One region of the Kitasatospora sp. NPDC004272 genome, then DNA from elsewhere that is predicted to be linked to it. Evidence: riboswitches for the same ligand, from Rfam matches in the RefSeq annotation. Region 1 holds a riboswitch; the other holds the start of a gene.
What was found. A riboswitch is a leader RNA that binds a small molecule or an ion and turns the genes downstream of it on or off. The one in region 1 is predicted to bind cyclic di-AMP.
Positions count from the first base shown of each region.

Region 2: it holds a riboswitch for cyclic di-AMP, as region 1 does, so the genes downstream of both, ACWEO5_RS15285 (NlpC/P60 family protein) here and ACWEO5_RS29475 (transglycosylase family protein) in region 1, are expected to answer to the same signal.

Region 1 covers NZ_JBSGET010000122.1:10,793-14,076, forward strand. The annotation lists gene eno (phosphopyruvate hydratase) at 1-960, opposite strand, end outside; gene ACWEO5_RS29475 (transglycosylase family protein) at 1,263-1,979, opposite strand; cyclic di-AMP (ydaO/yuaA leader) riboswitch at 1,983-2,161, opposite strand; gene ACWEO5_RS29480 (cytochrome P450 family protein) at 2,414-3,284, opposite strand, start outside.
Region 2 covers NZ_JBSGET010000041.1:36,453-39,736, reverse strand. The annotation lists gene ACWEO5_RS15290 (NlpC/P60 family protein) at 1-71, opposite strand, end outside; gene ACWEO5_RS15285 (NlpC/P60 family protein) at 280-1,374, opposite strand; cyclic di-AMP (ydaO/yuaA leader) riboswitch at 1,385-1,540, opposite strand; gene ACWEO5_RS15280 (NlpC/P60 family protein) at 1,903-2,940, opposite strand; gene ACWEO5_RS15275 (NYN domain-containing protein) at 3,140-3,284, opposite strand, start outside.

The DNA.
Region 1 (3,284 bases):
CAGGCGCTCCGGGTTGGTGACGAACAGGTCGTCGCCGACCAGCTGGACCTTGTCGCCGATCGCGTCGGTGATGGCCTTCCAGCCGTCCCAGTCCGACTCGTCCAGCGGGTCCTCGATGGAGACCAGCGGGTAGTCGGCGACCAGCTCGGCGTAGTACGCGATCAGGTCGGCGGAGGAGAGCGCCTTGCCCTCGAACTGGTAGGCGCCGTCCTTGAAGAACTCGGAGGCGGCGACGTCCAGGGCGAGCGCGACGTCCTTGCCCGGGGTGTAGCCGGCCTTCTTGATCGCCTCGGTGATGAGGTCGAGGGCCTCGCGGTTGGAGTCCAGGTTCGGGGCGAAGCCGCCCTCGTCGCCCAGGCCGGTGGAGAGCCCGCGCTCCTTCAGCACGCCCTTGAGGGTGTGGTAGACCTCGACGCCCCAGCGGACGGCCTCGGAGAAGGACTCCGCGCCGATCGGGGCGATCATGAACTCCTGGATGTCGACGTTGGAGTCCGCGTGCGAGCCGCCGTTGAGGATGTTCATCATCGGGACGGGCAGCACGTGGGCGTTCGGGCCGCCCAGGTAGCGGAACAGCGGCAGGTCGCTGGCCTCGGAGGCGGCGTGCGCCACGGCGAGGGAGACGCCCAGGATGGCGTTGGCGCCGAGCGAGGACTTGTCCGGGGTGGCGTCCAGGTCGAGCATGGCCTGGTCGATGAGGCGCTGCTCGGTGGCGTCGTAGCCGACCAGCTCGGGGCCGATCTGCTCGATCACGGCGAGGACGGCCTTCTCGACGCCCTTGCCGAAGTAGCGGCTCTTGTCGCCGTCACGGAGCTCCAGGGCCTCGAAGGCACCGGTGGAGGCACCCGACGGGACGGCCGCGCGACCGGTGCTGCCGTCGTCGAGACCGACCTCGACCTCGACCGTGGGGTTGCCGCGGGAGTCGAGGATCTCACGGGCTACGACGACATCAATGGACGGCACGAGTGCATCTCCTAGCGGAAGCGGATGTGTGGTCGTTACGACCAGAGCCTAGCCGCACAGCGCCGTGCGGCCACGCCCGGCCGGGCCCCGTCTCACGGTGTGGCCCGGCTACTCACCGGTAGTTCACCTGTTTGACGGCCGCTCCGCCGCCCCCGGCGGCGCGAACTGCTCGGCGCGCGCCGGGAGCGGACGGGCGGCCAGGGGACGCGGCCCTCGTCAGGGCGGCGGCGGGGCCTCGTCAGGCCGCCGGACCGGCGCGTCCCACATGCCGGGACCGGGGTCGGACCGGAACCGGACCGGGGTCAGAGGGAGAGCACCTGACCGGGCAGGATCAGGTCGGGGTCGGCACCGATCAGCTCGTGGTTGGCCTGGTAGATCCGCTCCCAGCCGCCGGACACGTGCTGCGCGGCGGCGATGCCGGAGAGCGTGTCGCCGCCCTGGACGGTGTAACCGCCGGCGGGCGCGTCCTGCGGGGCGGCGCCGTTCTGCGGGGCCGCCGGCGGCTCGGCGGGGGCGGCGGGCTCGGCGGGGGCAGCGGGCTTCGCGGGCTTCTTCGACGGCGAGCTCTTCGGCTGCTGGGGCGCGGTCGGGCGCTCCTGGGAGCGCGAGGCGGTGTCCGCGGAGGTGTCGGCGGGCGCGCCGCCCTTGGCGAGGCCGGCCCGCTTGGAGCAGACCGGCCAGGCGCCGGGGCCCTGGGCGGCGAGCACCCGCTCGGCCACCGCGATCTGCTGGGCGCGGCTGGCCTGGTCGGCGCGGGCCGCGTACTGGCCGCCGCCGAAGGCGCGCCAGGTGGAGGAGGTGAACTGCAGGCCGCCGTAGAAACCGTTGCCGGTGTTGATGTTCCAGTCGCCGCCGCTCTCGCACTGGGCCACGCGGTCCCAGGTGTCGACGGGGGCGGCTGCCGCTCCGGTGGCGGCGAGCAGTGGCAGGGCCAGGCCGACCGAGGCCACGCCGGCGGCGGCGATGACCTTCTCGGCCTTGGTACTACGGCGGTGACGAGCAGCGTTGGAGAACAGCACGGGACTTCCTCTCCGCACGCCTGCGAGGTGAGCTGTCGGGTTCGGACCGGGAGGCTGGCCCGGCCGCCGGACGCTCCGGACGCGGTTGCGCCCGCTGCTCGGCGGCTTCACCCCAAGCCGTTGGGACTACGGCGTTCACACTGGTTCCCCCGCTCCTGTCCGGTACCTGGTAGGTGGCCCGAGGACGCGGCGGACAGGACTCGGCGTGCCGCGATCGGGGCCCGCAGCTGCGGGCATGTCGGAGAGTAGGCAAAGCTGACGAGCAATCACAAGCTCATATCACCATGATCACGCCGAAATCACGGATCTTCGTTCCACGTACACGAACGATCCCGGTATGTCCGGATTGATTCCGAGCAGGCGTGCGACGCGCGCCCCCGCCCCGGCGTGTCGTCGGCCCTGCGCGGCGGCGTGTCGCGGGTGCTGAAACGGCGTCAGCGGGGTGTGAAGGAGACCGGGAGGTCGCGCAGACCGCGCATGATCAGCCCGCCCCGCCAGCGCAGCTCGGCCGGATCGGCCGCCAACCGAACGTCCGGAAGCCTGGTCAGTAGGCTGCCGATCGCGCGCTGTCCCTCAAGCCGGGCCAGCGGGGCGCCGATGCAGTAGTGGATGCCGTGACCGAAACCCAGGTGCGGGTTGTCCGAGCGGGCCAGGTCGAGGGTGTTCTCGGCGGAGAACCGGGCCGGGTCGCGGTCCGCCGCGGCCAGCACCACCAGCACCGGGTCGCCGACCGGGACGTCCACCCCGCCGATGGTCAGCGGTGCGGTGGCGAACCGCCAGGTGGCCAGCTCCACCGGGCCGTCGTAGCGCAGCAGTTCCTCGACGCCGGTCTCCAGCAAGCCGGACTCGCCGCGCCCCAGCGACTCCTGGAGCAGGGTGCGCTGGTCCGGGTTGCGCAGCAGCGCGTACATGCCATTGCCGATGAGGTTGATGGTGGTCTCGAACCCGGCGAAGAGCAAGATGAAGGCCATCGCCGCGGCCTCGTTCTCGGTGAGGTGCTCGCCGTGGTCACCGGCCCGGATCAGGCCGGAGATCAGGTCGTCGCCCAGGTCGGCGCGCTTGCGGTGGATCAGGTCGGCCAGGTAGCCGCGGATCTGCTTGACGGCCCGGCCCACCCCTCCCCTCTTACCGCCCGTGTGACGGATCATCATCCCGGCCCAGTCGCGCAGGTCGTCCTGGTCCTCGGCCGGGACGCCGAGCAGGTCGCAGATCGCGTAGATGGGGAGCGGGAAGGCGAACTCGTGGATCAGGTCGGCCTCGCCGCGGCCGGCGAAGGAGTCGATCAGCCGGTCGGTGATCTCCCGC
Region 2 (3,284 bases), on a different contig from region 1:
GCGGCGGTGAGCGCCAGGGCGCGGGCCAGGCGCTGGACGCCGGGCAGCGGGGTGCGACGGTGCACGGACACGTGCGACGGCTCCGTTCTGCGGCCGGCCTCCGCCGCCGTCCGCCGTCGGACGGCCGTCCTCGCGGGGGCCCGGGGGCAGAGGTTAGCGAGTCGGATCGATCCAGTCCAAACCCCGACAGGCACGAATATTTGACCGCGAATCGGACACCAGGACGAGAACGGCCCGGCACCCCCTGCGGGGTACCGGGCCGGAGGCCGTGCCGGACCGTCAGATCCGGACGATCCGGTTGATCGGCATGACCGTCGCCGACTCGTAGCGGACCTGCGCGCCGGTGTGCGGGGCGTGGACGATCTGCCCATTGCCGACGTACATGCCGACGTGGTGCTGGTCGCTGTAGTAGATGATCAGGTCGCCCGGGCGGGCGTTGGCGATGTCGGTGCCCAGGTTGGTCCCGGCCCCGGCCTGCGCCTGCGAGGTGCGCGGGATCGACACGCCGGCCTGCTTGTAGGCCCACTGCATCAGGCCGGAGCAGTCGAAGGTGCTCGGACCGGCCGCGCCGTAGGAGTACCAGCTGCCGAGCTTGGAGACCGCCGCGCCGACCGCGTTGCCCGAGAAGCTGGAGGACGCCGGGGCGTTCAGCTCCACCCGGACGGTGTCGCGGGAGGCGTGCTGGTCGGCGTCGCGGGAGGCGCGCTGCGCGGCGTCGGCCTTCGCCTTGGCATCCGCGGCGGCCTTCGCCTCGGCGGCGGCGAGCTGGTCGCGCTCCTGCTGGGTCAGCGTGTTGAGCAGCTCCTGGGCCTTGGCCAGCTTCGCCTTGACGTCGTCCTTGTCGGCCTGCAGGGCCTTGGTGGTGGTGTCCAGCTCGGCGAGCTTGGACTCGGCCTCCTTGCGCTGGGCGTCGAGCTTGGCCTGCTCGGACTTGAAGGTCTTCAGCAGGTCCGCCTGGGTGGAGCCGACCGCGTTCAGCGTGCCGGCCTCCCCGAGGAACGAGTCCGGACTGCTGGAGAGCATCAGCTGCATGGTCTGCGGCATGCTGCCGCTGCGGTACTGCTCGGCGGCGATGCCCGCCAGGCCCTCCTGCGCGGTGGTCACCTGCTCCTGCTGCCGGGCGAGCTGGTCCTGGAGCTGGCCGACCTGCTTCTGCAGCTCCTGCTGCTTCTCGACGGAGGCGTTGAGCGCCTCCGTCTTGACCTCGGCCTGCTCGTTGAGCTGGTCGACCTGCTGCTTGACCTGGTCCTTGGTGGGCGCGGGGTCGGCGTGCGCACCGCCCTGGGCGGACAGCGCCACGGCAGCGGCGGCGGTGGCAGTGAGAATCGAGACCCGGGCACGGCCGACGGGCTTGGGACGGCGATGGGACGCCACGAAGGCGGACTCCTTCTTCCTCACACCGCCTACCGGGTGAGCTGACGGGTTCGGGCCGGAAGAGATGTGCCCTACGACGCCTCACCGACCGCACGCGGCCGTCCCGGCGCCGATTCACCCCGGGGGAACGTGGTTCCCCGGCTCCGTTCGACAGCACCCCCGTAGGGGTATCCCCGTCAGCAGACCCGGTGTTGACGGTCTGCCCGCTGCGTCACGGACTCGGCGGCGACCCCCGCCGCCGCCCCCCTTGGGCGATCGACTCTGCGGTGGTCGAAGCACGACCCTAGTAACCGATCCGTGATCCGTTCAAATCCTTGTCGGAAAAAAATCTGATTCTGAATCAAATACCGCAATGAATCTGACCGAACGTGATCGATTACTTACACAGAGCGTAATAATTCTCACGATACGGTCGGGAAATGCCTCGCCCGGACGTGTCGCGGATCACAGGGGGATCTCGACCCGTCCGGGCGTGTCACGATGCGTCAGTTGTCGCCCGGTGGGGCGTTTGTCCGATTTTTCGGACCGTCAGACCCGGCGGATGGTGGAGATCGGCAGGGTGTCGACCTTCATCGTCTTCACCACGTCACCGGTGCGCGGGGCGTGCACCACCAGGCCGTTGCCGATGTACATGCCGACGTGGTGCCGGTCGCTGTAGTAGATGACCAGGTCGCCGGGCTGCGCGTTGTGCCAGTCGGTGCCCACGTTCACGCCGTAGCTGCCCTGCGACTGCGAGGTGCGCGGCAGCGAGACGCCGGCCTGCTTGTACGCCCACACCATCAGGCCCGAGCAGTCGAAGGTGCTCGCACCGGTGGCGCCCCAGACGTACGGCGAGCCCTGCTTGCCGAGCGCGGCCGACACCGCGGTCGCCGCGTAGCCGCTGGCCTGCGGCAGGGTGGACGGGTCGACCCGGGAGGCGCTGCGCGAGGCGGTGCCGCCGCTGCCCTGGAGGATCGCGGCCCGGTCCGCGGCGTTCAGCCTGGAGAGCAGCTTCTGCGCCTCGGCGAGCTTGCTGTTCACGTCGTTCTTGGCGTCGTTGAGCGCCTGGGTCTGGGTGTCCAGCTCGTGCAGGACGGCCGCGGCCTCCTGCTTCTGCTGGTCCAGGCGGCGCTGCTGGTCCTTGAGGGACTTGAGCGTCTCGGCCTGGGTGCTGGCGGCCTGGTCGAAGGAGGACGCCTTGGTCAGGTACTGGTCCGGGTCGGCGGAGAGCATCAGCTGCATCGACGGGTCGACACCGCCCTGCCGGTACTGGTCCCCGGCCACCGCCGCGAGCCCGGAGGCCAGCTCGGTCAACTGCTCCTGGCCGCGGGCCACCTGGTCCTGCAGGTCGCTGGCCTGCTTGCGCAACTGGTCGGCCCGCTCCTTGGCGCCGTTGTACTTCTCGGCCGCCTGCTCCTGCTCCTCCAGCAGCTTGTCGACCTGCGCCTTGACCTCGTCCTTGTTCGGCTGGGCCGGGGCGGCGTGCGCGCTGGCCTGGGCCGTCAGGGCGACCGCGGTCGCGGCGGCGGCGGTGAACACGGAGATCCGCGCACGGCTCGGCTGCTTGGGACGGCGGTGGGAGGCCAAGGGGGTGCTCCTTCTTCCTGCTGGACTCACCCCAAAGAGTGATGGTCCGGAATATAGGTTTGACGCCAGACCCTAGTGAAGTCCCCACCCCCGCGTCCACTCCCGGGGGGCTTCCGGCCCCGGGCACCCGCCCCCCTTCACCGGACCGTCACACTCCGGTCGCCCTGAGGTCCCCTGACCCCGTCTCAGCTGCGCCTCTTCAGCTGCGCGCGAGCCGGTTCAGCAGCAGCACCGAGGCCACCGGCCGGGCACCCGCCTTGCGCACCCCGTCCGCCACCTCCCGGTCGGCGGAGACCACCACCACCGGCCGTCCCTGCGGCTCGGCCCGCACCAGCCGGCGGATC